Regions from separate parts of the Qipengyuania sp. SM2512 genome, predicted to be linked through region 2. Evidence: riboswitches for the same ligand, from Rfam matches in the RefSeq annotation. Region 2 holds a riboswitch; the other holds the start of a gene.

Region 1 (6,865 bases), 750 kb from region 2:
GCGCGGGCCGGACACAGAGCGAGCTGCTTCCCCTCGCCGAAGCGCGCAGCCGCGCCTTCCCCGCCGATTTCGCCGGTAAGCCGGCCGCACCGCTGCATCCGGGGCTCCATGTCTACGACGACTGGTCGCTCGCCGAATTGCGCGACTATATCGACTGGACCCCCTTCTTCCGCGCCTGGGAATTGCACGGCAATTATCCCGCCATTCTCGAGGACGATGTGGTCGGCGAAAGCGCGCGCAGCCTGTTCGCCGATGCGCAGGCCATGCTCGACCGGATCGTCGAGGAGAAATGGCTCACCGCGCGCGGGGTCTGCGGGCTGTGGCCCTGCCGCCGCGAGGGCGACGATATCATCCTGTCCTCCCCATCATCGATGGGGAGGGGGAGCAGCGAAGCTGGTGGAGGGGTATCTTCCAACGGCAGCGAAGCCGACCCCTCCACCACCCTGCGGGTGGTCCCCCTCCCCGGCGGGGCCGGGGAGGAAAAGGAGGTTCGTCTCCCCTTCCTGCGCCAGCAGGTGAAGAAGAGCCGCGACCGCGCCAATTACTGTCTGTCCGATTTCATCGATCCCGCGGGCGACTGGATGGGCGGCTTCGCGGTCGGGATCCACGGGCTCGACGCGCATTCCGCGCGCTTCCAGGCCGACAGGGACGATTATTCGGACATATTGCTCAAGGCGCTCGCCGATCGCTTCGCCGAGGCGCTGGCCGAGCGGCTCCACCAGCATGTCCGCACCGATCTGTGGGGCTATGCGCCCGGCGAGCAGCTCACCAATCTCGCGCTCATCAAGGAGCAGTATCGCGGCATCCGCCCCGCGCCGGGCTATCCGGCCTGCCCCGATCACAGCCTCAAGCCCGCGCTGTTCGAACTGCTCGAGGCGGAAAAGAACGTCGGGCTCGAGCTGACCGAAAGCTTCGCCATGTTCCCCACCGCCGCGGTCAGCGGGTTCTATTTCGGGCATCCGCAGGCGGCCTATTTCGGCGTCGCCCGCATCGGCCGCGACCAGCTCGAGGATTATGCGGCGCGGCGCGGGGTGGACCTTTCCACCGCCGAGCGCTGGCTGCGTCCCAATCTCGATTGACCGGCCAATCTCGATTGACCGGGACGGCGCAATCGCGCAGGGCGGTGCCGTCGGCGGCGGGAGCGATTCTGCGGCGGGCGCGCGCGGGAGAGATCGCGGGGCCGGGCAGGCCCCCGGCGCCGAAGGAGCAACCGCCCCGGAAACTCTCAGGCCAACGGACCGCGCGGGCCTCTTCGACACTCTGGAAAGCGTCGCTCCCTAAAGGGGCGGCCACCGAAGGGGTAAGCCCGTCCATTCACGGGTCAGTCTCTCAGGTCACCCGACAGAGGGGGCATGGATCGGATCGCGTCCCGCCGGGGCGTGGCCGTGCATGCAGTCGGGAACCATGATGAGCGAAGCCCAAGACCTTCCCACCGAAGACTTCGCGGACGATGGTCCGGACGAGGCGCCGGCCAAGCTGCCGCTCGATGGCTGGCATCGCGGCAAGGGCGCGCGAATGGTCGAGTTCGCGGGCTACGAGATGCCGATCCAGTTTGAGGGCATCGTCGCCGAACACGATTGGACCCGCGAGCAGGCCTCGCTGTTCGACGTCAGCCACATGGGCCAGCTGCTGGTCTCGGGCGAGCGCGCGGCCGAGGAGCTGGAAAAGCTGCTCCCCGGCGCGATCGCCACGCTGAAGCCCGGCCGGGTGCGCTATTCGCTGCTGCTCAACGACGAGGGCGGCATTCTCGACGATCTGATGGTCACCAACGTCACCCCCTGGATCGCGGGCGACGAGGAAGCGGGCACCGAGGGCCATTGGGGCGAGCCGACCTATTACCTGGTGGTCAACGGGGCGATGAAATGGGACGACATCGCCCATTTGCGCGAGCATCTCGACGACGACATCACGCTCACCCATCTCGACGACCAGGCGCTGATCGCGCTGCAGGGCCCCAACGCCGCGACCGCGCTCAACCGCGTGATGCGCGGTGTGCCCGAGCAGCTCGTGTTCATGCAGGCGGTCGATTACCACTTCGGCGAATGGCCGCTTCGGATCACCCGCGCGGGCTACACCGGCGAGGACGGGTTCGAGATTTCGGTCCCCGCCGAATTCGCCGAATCGCTCGCCGACCGGCTCTGCGCCGAGATCGAGGTGCGGCCCGCAGGGCTCGGAGCGCGCGACAGCCTGCGGCTCGAGGCCGGGCTCCCACTCTATGGTCACGACCTCACGGCCGAGATCGATCCGGTGACCGCCGACCTCACCTTCGCGCTTACCAAGAGCCGCCGCGAGGCTGGTGGCTGGATGGGCCACGCCGCCTGCGCCGCGAGGCTGGCCGATGGCTGCGCCGACACCCGCGTTGGGCTCGTGTTCGAAGGCCGGCTGCCGGCGCGCGAGGGCGCCACGGTCTTTTCGGGCGACACCGAAATCGGCCGCGTCACCAGCGGCGGCTTCTCGCCCACGCTCGGCCATCCGATCGCGATGGCCTATCTCTCCGCCGATTTCGCCAAGGTCGATACCGAGGTCGAAGTCGAGGTTCGCAAGAAGCGTCTGCCCGCAAGGGTCGCCGCTTTGCCTTTCGTCCCCCACAACTACTACCGAGGGAAGTGACCCGATGGCCCGCTATTTCACCGATGAACACGAATGGATCGATGTCGAGGGCGATACCGCAACCGTCGGCATCACCGATTACGCGCAGGAACAGCTCGGCGACATCGTCTTCGTCGAACTGCCCGAGGTCGGCGCGCAGCTCGCCAAAGGCAAGGACGCCGCTGTGGTCGAGAGCGTCAAGGCGGCAAGCGACGTCTACGCCCCGATCAGCGGCGAGGTGACCGAAGCCAATGCGGCGCTCGACGAGGACCCGGCGCTGGTCAATTCGAGCCCCGAGGAAGACGGCTGGTTCTTCAAGCTGACCATCGCCGACAAGGTCGAGCTCGACGGGCTGATGGACGCCAAGGCCTACAAGAGCTTCTGCGACGAGCTTTGATGTTTCTCCCCTCCCGCTCGCGGGAGGGGCCGGGGGTGGGCAAGACAAAGGCCCATTTCCCGACACGCCCACCCCGCTGCGACTAGGGCCGCGTCGCGGCCCAAGTCTCGCACCCCTCCCGCAAGCGGGAGGGGACAAGGAGTTCCGATGCGCTACCTCCCCCTGACCCCCGCCGATCGCTCGGCCATGCTCGAAACCATCGGCGCCGACAGCGTCGATGCGCTGTTCGCCGATGTCCCCGCCGAAGCGCAGCTCGACGGGCCGATCCACGGCCTGCCGCTGCACGCATCCGAGATGGCGGTCGAGAAACACATGCGGCGGCTGGCGCAGCGCAATCTGGCGGCGGGCGATGCGGCGTTCTTCCTGGGGGCGGGGGCCTATCGCCACCATGTGCCGGCAACCGTCGATCACATCATCCAGCGCGGCGAGTTCCTGACCGCCTACACGCCCTACCAGCCCGAGATCGCGCAGGGCACGCTGCAGATGCTGTTCGAGTTCCAGAGCCAGGTCGCGCGGCTCTATGGCTGCGCGGTGGCCAACGCCTCGATGTACGACGGCTCGACCGCCTGCTGGGAAGCGGTGGCGATGGCCGCGCGCGTGACCCGGCGCGACCGGGTGGTGCTCTCGGGCGCGCTGCACCCGCATTACGCCGAGGTCGTCCGCACCATGGCCAAGTTCACCGCCGACACCATCGCCGATGCGCCGCCGGCCTTCCAGGCGCGCCCCGACGACGACGGGCTGATCGCGCGGATCGACGGCGATACCTCCTGCGTCGTGGTGCAATATCCCGACATCCTCGGGCGGCTCCCCGACCTCGAACGGATCGCTGCGGCGGCGCATGATGCGGGCGCGCTGCTGGTGGTGGTCAACACCGAGCCGGTGGCGCTGGGCGCGATCAAGTCCCCGGGCGAATGCGGCGCGGATATCGTCGTCGGCGAGGGCCAGTCGATCGGCGTCGGGCTCCAGTTCGGCGGGCCCTATCTCGGCCTGTTCGCGGTGCGCGATCCCAAGCATGTCCGCCAGATGCCCGGGCGGCTGTGCGGCGAGACGCAGGACGCCGAGGGCAAGCGCGGCTTCGTGCTCACGCTCTCGACCCGCGAGCAGCATATCCGCCGCGAGAAGGCGACGAGCAACATCTGCACCAACAGCGGGCTCTGCGCGCTGGCCTTCAGCGTCCACATGACGCTGCTGGGCGAGAAGGGGCTGCGCGCGCTGGCGCTGGAGAACCACCGCCTCGCCTGCATCGCCGCCGACAAGCTGGCGCAGGTTCCCGGGGTCAAGGTGCTCAACGAGAGCTTCTTCAACGAATTCACGGTGACGCTGGGCCGCGACGCGCGCGATGTCGTGCGCAAGCTCGCCGATCGCGGCGTGCTCGCCGGCGTCTCGCTCGGGCGGCTCTACCCGCAGGCGGAGGCGCTCGCCGAGGGCCTGCTGGTGGCGGTCACCGAGACCACCACAGAGGAAGATATCGACACGCTCTGCGCCGCGCTCACGGAGACCCTGGCATGAACGCCCCCAACGCCTCGGGCTGGAAGCCCGGCACCCCCGTCACCGTCGACCATTCGATGGAAGGTCCCCCCACGGTCACCGGCAACCGCGCGCTGATGCTCGAGGAACCGCTGATCTTCGAGATCGGCAACAGCGAAACCACCGGGGTCGATTTCACCTCCGCCCTCTCTGCGGGCGAGGGGCATTCCGCTTCCCCCCTCCCCGCGGGGGAGGGGCCGGGGGTGGGGGGGCCCGCCTCTCAGGCGCCGAACACCCATCCCCAACCCCTTCCCTCGAGGGAAGGGGCTTTTGCGTCTCGCTTAGGAGGGTTCGAACGTTCCGAACCGATCGGCCTGCCCGGCCTGTCCGAGCCCGAGACGGTGCGCCACTACACCCGCCTCAGCCGCCAGAACTACGCCATCGATCTCGGGCTGTTTCCGCTCGGATCCTGCACGATGAAGCACAATCCGCGGCTCAACGAGAAGGTCGCGCGCCTGCCCGGCTTTGCCGATTGCCACCCGCTGGCACCGGTCCAGACGGTGCAGGGCGCGCTGGGCGTGATCCACGAGCTGGGCGAATGGCTCAAGACGCTCACCGGCATGCCCGCAGTCGCGATGAGCCCGAAGGCCGGTGCGCATGGCGAGCTTTGCGGGATCCTCGCGATCCGCGCGGCACTGGAAGCGCGCGGGGACGCGCGCAAGGTCGTGCTGTGTCCCGAGAGCGCGCATGGCACCAACCCCGCCACCGCTGCCTTCGCGGGCTACGAGGTCGAGGACATCCCTGCCAACGCCGATGGCCGCGTGGATTTCGATGCGCTCGAGGCGCGGCTCGGGCCCGACGTCGCCGCGGTGATGATCACCAACCCCAACACCTGCGGGCTGTTCGAGCGCGACTTCAAGCGGATCGCCGATGCGGTCCACGCCGCCGGCGGGCTGGTCTATTGCGACGGCGCCAATTTCAATGCCATCGTCGGCCGGGTGCGCCCGGGCGATCTCGGCGTCGATGCGATGCACATCAACCTCCACAAGACCTTCTCGACCCCGCATGGCGGCGGCGGGCCGGGCTCGGGGCCGGTGGTCTTCTCCGAGGCGCTCGCCCCCTTCGCGCCGCTGCCCTTCGTCGAGCAGCTCGATGATGGCAGCTTCCACCTGGTCGAGGAAGAAACCGCGCAGGAGCACCACGCCAGGACCTTCGGGCGGATGACCGCCTTCCACGGCCAGATGGGGATGTTCACCCGCGCGCTCGCCTATATCCTCAGCCATGGCGCCGACGGCTTGAAGCAGGTCGCGGAGGATGCGGTGCTCAACGCCAATTACATCCTGCGCAGCCTCGAGGACGTGCTCGCCGCGCCCTTCGCGCACAGCGGGCCCTGCATGCACGAGGCGCTGTTCGGCGACGAGGGCTTCGGCGGCGGGCTGTCGACGCTCGATCTCGCCAAGGGTCTGATCGACGAGGGGTACCACCCGATGACGATGTATTTCCCGCTGGTGGTCCACGGCGCGATGCTGGTTGAACCGACCGAGACCGAGAGCAAGGCCTCGCTCGACCAGTTCATCATGGCGCTGCGCAGCGTCGCGGAGCGCGCCAAGGCGGGCGACCAGACGCTCAAGTCGGCGCCGCATTACGCGCCGCGGCGGAGGCTCGACGAGACGCAGGCGGCGCGCAAGCCGGTGCTCGCGTGGCAGGCACCCGGTGCGCCCTCGGGCGAGCCGACCAAGAGCGAACAGGGCGGGCGCTGATCCTGAACACGCGGGAATGAAGATCGTCTTCAGCCGCAAGGGTTTCGATAGCGCGGCTGGCGGCGGACCATCGCCGATCGTCGATGGTCGCCCGCTCAGCCTGCCGATCCCAGCGGGCGCGGCCTCGCGCACCAGCTACGACGCGCTGGGGCTGGGCGAGCACGCGCAGCGCGCCAGCCGCGGCAGGTTCGGCGGCGCGGACCTGTGCCACCACGACCCGATGTTCTGCGCCGACGGGACCTGCCTGTTCGGCCAGTGCGGCGCGGCGCAGACGCATCTGGTCAATCAGGGGGTCGGGGTGGGGGATGTCTTCGTCTTCTTCGGCCTGTTCCGCGAGGAGGCGAGCGGCGAACCGCACCACCGGATTTTCGGTCACATGGAGGTGGAGGAGATCGTCGACCTCACGCATCCCGCGCCGCCGGAGCTAATCGAGGTCGGGCATCCCCACGCGCTCGCGCCGCATGGTCGCAACGATGTCGTCTATCGCGGCCCGGGAGCCACCGTGCGCACCGCGCCCGGCAGCCTACGGCTCACCGTCGCGGGTGGCCCGCCGAGCCTGTGGCAGCGCCCGCACTGGCTGCGCCCCGGGGGGCTAAGCTATCACGACCGCGCCGACCGCTGGCTTCCGGGCAAGCGGCTGCGCAGCGTGGCG
Region 2 (6,865 bases):
CGCTCGCATCCTTTTCCAACGTCATCTCGCTTCCTCGGCGCCTGTTCACCTTCGGAGGTCCAGCCGCGTTCCCGGCTCGAGCGGCAGAGCACTGGTTGCCGTTTGGGGTGCGGATGCTCTGGGCCAGCTCTGGCCGGCGTTTCGATGCAGGTAGATTGGCCCTAGCTGGCTTGGCGGCGAGGGCGCTTCCATCCTGGAGGGAGTTGGTCAGGGAATTGGGCGCGCCCGAGTTGCTCCTTGAAAGCGGCCATCATGTCGTCTGGGAGGGTCATGCCGGATACGAGCGGGGACTCGCCCGTTGGCAAGCGCGAAACACGGGCGGCGCCGAATTTCGCAATCTATTGCCGGAAGAGTTGGCTGAGGTTTCTGGCTTGATCTCCCGACCTCTGGCGGGAGGAATTCACTTTGATGGCACCGCCAGTATATCGAGCCATCTGGACCTTCGCCAAGCACTGCTTCGCGCGATCGAACTTCGCGGTGGAAGGGTGCAATTTGAACGGGTCCACCGGCTGGCGGATCTAGACGCCGACAAAATAGTCGTGTGCGCTGGAATAGGGTCTGCCGATTTGATCCGGCAACATTCGTGGGTGACCGTCCCGCTGATAGCGGAAAGGGGTTACCACATCGAGGGCGTCGCGCAGGACTGGCCGCGAGAGATGCCTCCGGTCGTCTTCGAAGATCGTTCGATCATCGCGACACGGTTCGCTGATCGCTTGCGGGTGGCTGGCTTCGTAGAGTTTTCGAGTGCCGAACGTCCGCCGGATCAACGCAAGTTCGATGCTCTCCATCGACATTGTGATCAACTCGGAATTGCCTTGGAAGGTGCGGAGAGTTGGATGGGTGCCCGGCCGACTCTCCCTGATTACCTCCCTGCGCTCGGCAGGATCCCAGGCGACAGCCGCATCTTCTATGCCTTCGGCCATCAGCACCTGGGCCTAACCCTCGGTCCCGCGACTGCGCAAATCATGGCGGGTCTCATGCTCGATGAGGATCCGGCGATCGATCTCAGAACGTTCGATTTGGTCCGCTTCGGCTGAAGACGGACCCAGGTACTACAGAAAAATTACACGGGAGATTTCCTTGAAAATTGCTGCCAAACGCTTGCTCGCCGCAAGCTCGATATCGCTCTTTGCCTTTTCCACGGCAGGTGCGGCCCAGGCGCCAGCGCAGACCTGGAGCGTCGAGGATTCGCTCGGTTCGGAAACCGTGGAAGTGCCGATCGAGGTCGACGAAGCAAGTTGGGTAGACCTCGATGTTTCGCCGGACGGCCGAACGATTGTATTTTCCGTCCTGGGAGATCTCTACGAGATGGCGTTTAGGGGTGGGGATCCTCGTCGGATTAGGTCGGGAGCGGCGTGGGAGATGCAGCCGCGTTATTCTCCAGATGGGAAGCACATAGCCTTTGTTTCGGATGCTGGTGGAGCGGACAACATCTGGTTGATGCGCAGTGACGGAAGTGAACCGAGGCAGCTTTCACAAGAGCGCTTTCGTACCGTCAACGAGCCGGTCTGGACGGCCGATGGTCGCTTCATCGCGGGAAGAAAGCACTTCACGACTGGCCGTTCCCTCGGAACAGGAGAGATCTGGCTCTATGGAGTGGATGGAGGAGCAGGTCTCCCTGTAGTGGAGCGACCTTCCGCAGCCCATCAGAAAGAGCAGGGAGAACCCGCCTTTTCCGCAAATGGCCGTTACCTTTACTACTCCCGCGATGCATCGAGCGGATCCATCTTCGAGTACGCGCAAGACTCCGGTGTTGGTGCGTTCCAGATCGAAAGGCGCGACCTGTCGAGCGGTGAAACCGAGACCGTTGTGCGCGGCTATGGTGGTGCGGCAAGGCCGGAGCCCTCGCCTGACGGAAGAAGCCTGGCCTTCGTTGCGAGGGAAGAAGGGTCTTCGGTCCTCAAAGTGTTGGAATTGGAATCAGGAGTTTCCCGAACAGTATCGAAACTCGATCGGGACATGCAAGAAAACTGGGCCATAGCCGGGGTCTATCCGAACTTCTCGTGGACGCCCGACAGTGAGCACCTCGTGTTCTGGGCGGGGGGAAAGATACAACGGGTCTCGTCGCGCGGCGGAGATGCGCAGGTAATCCCCTTTAGAATTTCCGATGAGCGCGAGGTGCGAAAGGCCTCGCGTCCGCAAGTCGAGGTGGCGCCCTCTGCATTCCGGACGAGGATGGTTCGCTTTCCGGCGGCTGCGGGTTTTGCCGGACCATTCGTGTTCGAACGCCTTGGGAAGCTTCACCTTCTTCGGAATGGGTTCGAGGAGCAGCTGACACGGCGCGATGGCCGGCAGCTTTTTCCTGCCGCATCTCCCGACGGACGCAAGATAGCATACGTCAGTTGGACTGACCGCGGTTTGGGGGACCTTGTAGTGAAGGATCTCGCCTCGGGCAGGGAGCGAACCGTGGCTGAGGCAGGGCATTATGCGAACCCACGGTTCGGGCCAGACAGTCGGATGCTCGCTTTCGAGAAGCGTCGTGCAGGTCGGCTCACGGACCCTTCCAACTCGCTGGATGCAGGCATTTACGTCGTAGATCTCGAAGGTGATCAAACCACCAGGGTCAGCGCCGAAGGCCGCAAACCGCACTTTTCCCGAGATTCCAAGCGCATATTCCTAGTCGAATTCGTCGACGGTCAGCTGGCTTTGACGAGCCGTCCCCTCTCGGGGGGTGACCGTCTGATCCATGCTCGCGGAGAGCTGGCGAGCGACTTCGAAATCGACCCGGCCGGCGAGTGGATCGTCTTTCAGGAGAACTACAGGGCCTATCTCGCGCCGGTAGTGCCGGGCGGAATCGCTCTGGATTTGTCAGCGGATACCAAGACGGTGACCGTCCGACCGGTTACCAGCGAATGGACATCATTCCCGACATTCGCGGCAGACGGAACATCATTGCTCTGGACACAGGCTGCCGATCTTCACTCGCTGCCGCGCGACCTCTTCGGTACGCTTGTGGAAGAGGCGATGGAGGGCACCAGCCATGTCGATGTTGGCAGGGACGTGAAGGTGTCTGCGCCCGAGGGCCGAATTGCCCTCGTCGGGGCGCGAGTGGTGACGATGACTGGAAGCGACGGAGGGATCATCGAGGATGGTGTGATCCTGATCGAGGGAAACAGATTGACCAAGATCGGAAGACGGGGCGAGGTCGTCGTTCCCGATGATTTCGAGGTCTTCGATGTAACCGGTCGCACGATCGTACCCGGATTCATTGATGCGCACGCTCACGGACCCATGAGCAATGACGGTCTGATTCCAGAACAGAATTGGTCCCTTGTTCAAGCCTTGGCTCTGGGCGTCACGACGTTGCACGATCCCGCCAGCGATTCGCATGACATCTTCGCGGCGGCGGAATTGCAGCGCGCAGGTGACCTGCTCGCCCCCCGGATATTTTCCTCGGGCAACACGATTTATGGTGCGAAGGCACCGGGCGCTTACGCCAGGATCGATGGCCTGGAGGATGCACTCGTACACGTGCGTCGTCTCAAGGCGGAAGGGGCCTTGAGCGTGAAAAACTACAATCAGCCCAGAAGAGAGCAGCGCCAGCAGATCCTTGAGGCGGCTCGCCGTGAGGGCATTCTGGTCGTCGCCGAAGGCGGCGCCCAGTACGCGCTGGGAATGACCCACGTCGTCGACGGCAATGCCACGCTTGAACATAACATTCCCCTGGAGACCTTTTACGATGACGTTCTCCAGCTCTTCGAGGGCGCGGATGTTAACAACACGCCGACGCTCGTCGTCACCTTCGGGGGACTCGCCGGCGACCCCTATTGGCGTCAGGCCACAAACCTCATGGAGCAGCCACTTCTGCAGGCGCACACACCGCCTGATGTCCTTCGTGCGGAGGGAGCTCGTCGCATTACGGCTCCCGAGGGATCGTTTGTCGACGACGAGGCTGCTCGAGAAGCCGCGAAACTTGCCGAGCGCGGCGTGCTCATCTCTAGCGGCGGCCATGGGCAGCAGGCAGGCATCTCGTTCCATTGGGATATGTGGTCGATGGTCCGTGGCGGCATGACGCCGCTTCAGGCGCTGGCCACTGGCACTGTAAACCCTGCCAGGGCGCTCGGCTTGGCTGCCGACATCGGCACGATCGAGGCGGGCAAGCTCGCCGACCTGGTTGTCCTGGAGGATGATCCCTTGACGGATATTCGCGCGACCGAGAGCGTCAACCTGGTCATGCAAGGCGGCAGACTTTTCGAGGCTCGCAGCATGACGCAGATTACGCCGAAGCCCCGAGAGAGATTGCCATACTGGTGGGAGTAAAGCGGGCAGTGTCGATGCAATCGATACTCGATGTTCCCGCAATGTCGTCCGCTATGGCCGTTGACAAAGTTTCTGAACGCGACGAGACAGAGATGGTGTATCGGATACTGGATCCAACCGATGCCGCAGGAGAGACCGGTCTTCAACCGGCGCCGAAGGAGCAACCGCCCCGGAAACTCTCAGGCACAAGGACTGCGGCTATCGGGCACTTCTGGAAAGAGGGTGGTGACACCCCGCCGAAGGAGAAAGCCCCGCGGCAAGCTCTCAGGCAAAACCGACAGAAGGGGCTGTGAGACGCGCAACTGCGCGTCTGATGGTTAGGAAGACAAGCTCAATGACGAACGATCAGAAGCCAGGAAAGCTTCCTCTGCATGATTGGCACTGCGCGCTGGGGGCCCGAATGGTGCCCTTTGCCGGTTACCTCATGCCGCTTCAGTATGAAGGCATCGTTCCGGAGCACGAGTGGACGAGGAACTCCGCAGGTCTCTTCGACGTGAGTCATATGGGTCAGCTGCGCATCACCGGTGATTGCGCGGCGGAGGATCTTGAAACGCTCCTCCCCGCTTCAATCTCCGGCTTGGCGAAGGGACGGATGCGTTACTCGCTTCTGTTGAACGAGGATGGCGGCATCCTCGATGATCTCATCGTCACGAACCGGGGAGATTACTATTCGCTCGTCGTCAATGGATCGATGAAGATGCAGGATATCGAGCATATCCGGCGGCATCTTTCCGCTGCGACTTCGCTTGAGTACGAACGGGAGCGCGCGCTGCTCGCGCTGCAGGGGCCGCTCTCACAGGATGTGTTAGAACAGATCGTTCCCGGGGTTTCCGATCTGGTCTTCATGACCGCTGGCACTTTCGATTGGGACGGGACGTCATTGTGGGTCAGCCGCGCCGGCTACACTGGCGAGGACGGTTTCGAGATAAGTGTGAAAGGCGATGACGCATCCCGTCTCGCCGATGCGATCCTGCGGGATGATCGGGTGCGTCCGGTTGGTCTTGGTGCGCGGGATTCGCTTCGTCTCGAGGGGGGCTTGCCTTTGTATGGGCATGATCTCGGGCCAGCGATCAATCCCGTATCTGCGGGCTTGAAGTTCGCGCTCTCGCCCAAGCGGCGTGAGGCAGGCGGATGGCTCGGCTATGATGCCTGCACTCGCATGATGAATGACGGCGTTGCGGAGCAGCGAACCGGCCTGCTGATCGAGGGACGTTTGCCAGCACGAGAGGGCGCGGCAGTCTTCAGCGGTGACCTCGAAGTGGGACGCGTCACGAGCGGCGGGTTTTCTCCCACTCTTAAGCAGCCCATCGCCATGGCGTATCTGAGTTTCGAATTCTCGAGCCCCGCACAGCCTCTGGAAATTGAGGTGCGAGGTCGGCGCATCGCTGCCCGAACGGTCCCGATGCCCTTTGTCCCCCATCGTTATTTTCGAGGAAATTAATTCCGTGACTAGATACTACACTGACGAGCATGAGTGGCTGGACCTAGCGGGGGATGTCGCCACCGTGGGAATCACGAACTATGCTCAGGAGCAGCTCGGCGACATCGTTTTCGTGGAGCTTCCAGAGCTAGGTACGAGACTTGCCAAAGGCGATGCAGCAGCGGTCGTCGAGAGCGTGAAGGCCGCGAGTGACGTCTTCTCGCCAGTGACGGGCGAAGTCGTAAAGCAGAACGGGGATCTCCAATCCGATCCGGGCCTCCTCAACGATGCACCGGAAGAGGCGGGCTGGATGTTCGCTGTAGCCATCGCTGAGCACGGCGAGCTCGAGGCGTTCATGGATGAAGATGCCTACAAATCCTTCTGCGACAGTCTCTGAGGGCGTAGATGCGCTACCTTCCTCTCACGGACCTCGATCGCGCCGCGATGCTCGAGAAGATTGGCTCACCCGATATGGATGCGCTGTTCGCCGACGTGCCGGAGGAGGCACGGCTGGTCGGACCTATCGAAGGCCTGCCGATGCAGGCCAGCGAAATGGTGGTCGAAGGCCATATGCGACGGCTCTCGAAGAAGAACCTTGCTGCTGGGGACGCGGCGTTTTTCTGCGGGGCTGGGGCTTATCGCCATCACGTGCCCGCATCCGTGGACCACATAATCCAACGCGGTGAATTCCTTACGGCGTATACGCCTTACCAGCCGGAGATCGCGCAGGGCACGCTGCAAATGCTGTTCGAGTTTCAGACGCAGGTAGCGCGCCTCTATGGCTGTGCGGTCGCCAATGCCTCGATGTATGACGGCTCCACTGCCTGCTGGGAAGCTGTGGCGATGGCGAGACGCGTCACGAAGAAGAACCTCGCCGTTCTCGGTGAAGGGCTGCACCCGCACTACGTCTCCGTGGTTCGAACCATGGCGAAATTTACCGGCGATTCCATCGCGGATCGAGCGCCAACGTTACAGGCATCGGCGGGTGAGGATGCGCTGATCGCGGAGATCGAGGCAAACGATCTTTCCTGCGTGGTGGTGCAGTACCCCGACATCCTCGGCCGCATACCCGACCTTGAGCGGATCGCCCAAGCCGCGCATGCAAAGGGCGCGCTGGTGATCGCGGTTAATACAGAACCCGTGGCACTGGGTGCGATTAAATCCCCCGGTGAATTGGGCGCGGAT

Evidence for each region. Region 2 has a riboswitch for glycine ahead of gcvT (glycine cleavage system aminomethyltransferase GcvT). Riboswitches for the same ligand answer to the same signal wherever they lie in the genome.
Region 1: it holds a riboswitch for glycine, as region 2 does, so the genes downstream of both, gcvT (glycine cleavage system aminomethyltransferase GcvT) here and gcvT (glycine cleavage system aminomethyltransferase GcvT) in region 2, are expected to answer to the same signal.

Annotation. Positions count from the first base shown of each region.
Region 1 is NZ_CM143134.1:450,011-456,875, reverse strand. Features, by position in the region: gene metH (methionine synthase) at 1-1,079, shown strand, start outside; glycine riboswitch at 1,251-1,355, shown strand; gene gcvT (glycine cleavage system aminomethyltransferase GcvT) at 1,408-2,610, shown strand; gene gcvH (glycine cleavage system protein GcvH) at 2,615-2,986, shown strand; gene gcvPA (aminomethyl-transferring glycine dehydrogenase subunit GcvPA) at 3,134-4,495, shown strand; gene gcvPB (aminomethyl-transferring glycine dehydrogenase subunit GcvPB) at 4,492-6,213, shown strand; gene ACQ5J0_RS02285 (Nmad3 family putative nucleotide modification protein) at 6,230-6,865, shown strand, end outside.
Region 2 is NZ_CM143134.1:2,873,834-2,880,698, reverse strand. Features, by position in the region: gene ACQ5J0_RS14260 (NAD(P)/FAD-dependent oxidoreductase) at 1-1,037, shown strand, start outside; gene ACQ5J0_RS14255 (amidohydrolase family protein) at 1,081-4,260, shown strand; glycine riboswitch at 4,377-4,465, shown strand; glycine riboswitch at 4,466-4,551, shown strand; gene gcvT (glycine cleavage system aminomethyltransferase GcvT) at 4,595-5,701, shown strand; gene gcvH (glycine cleavage system protein GcvH) at 5,706-6,077, shown strand; gene gcvPA (aminomethyl-transferring glycine dehydrogenase subunit GcvPA) at 6,086-6,865, shown strand, end outside.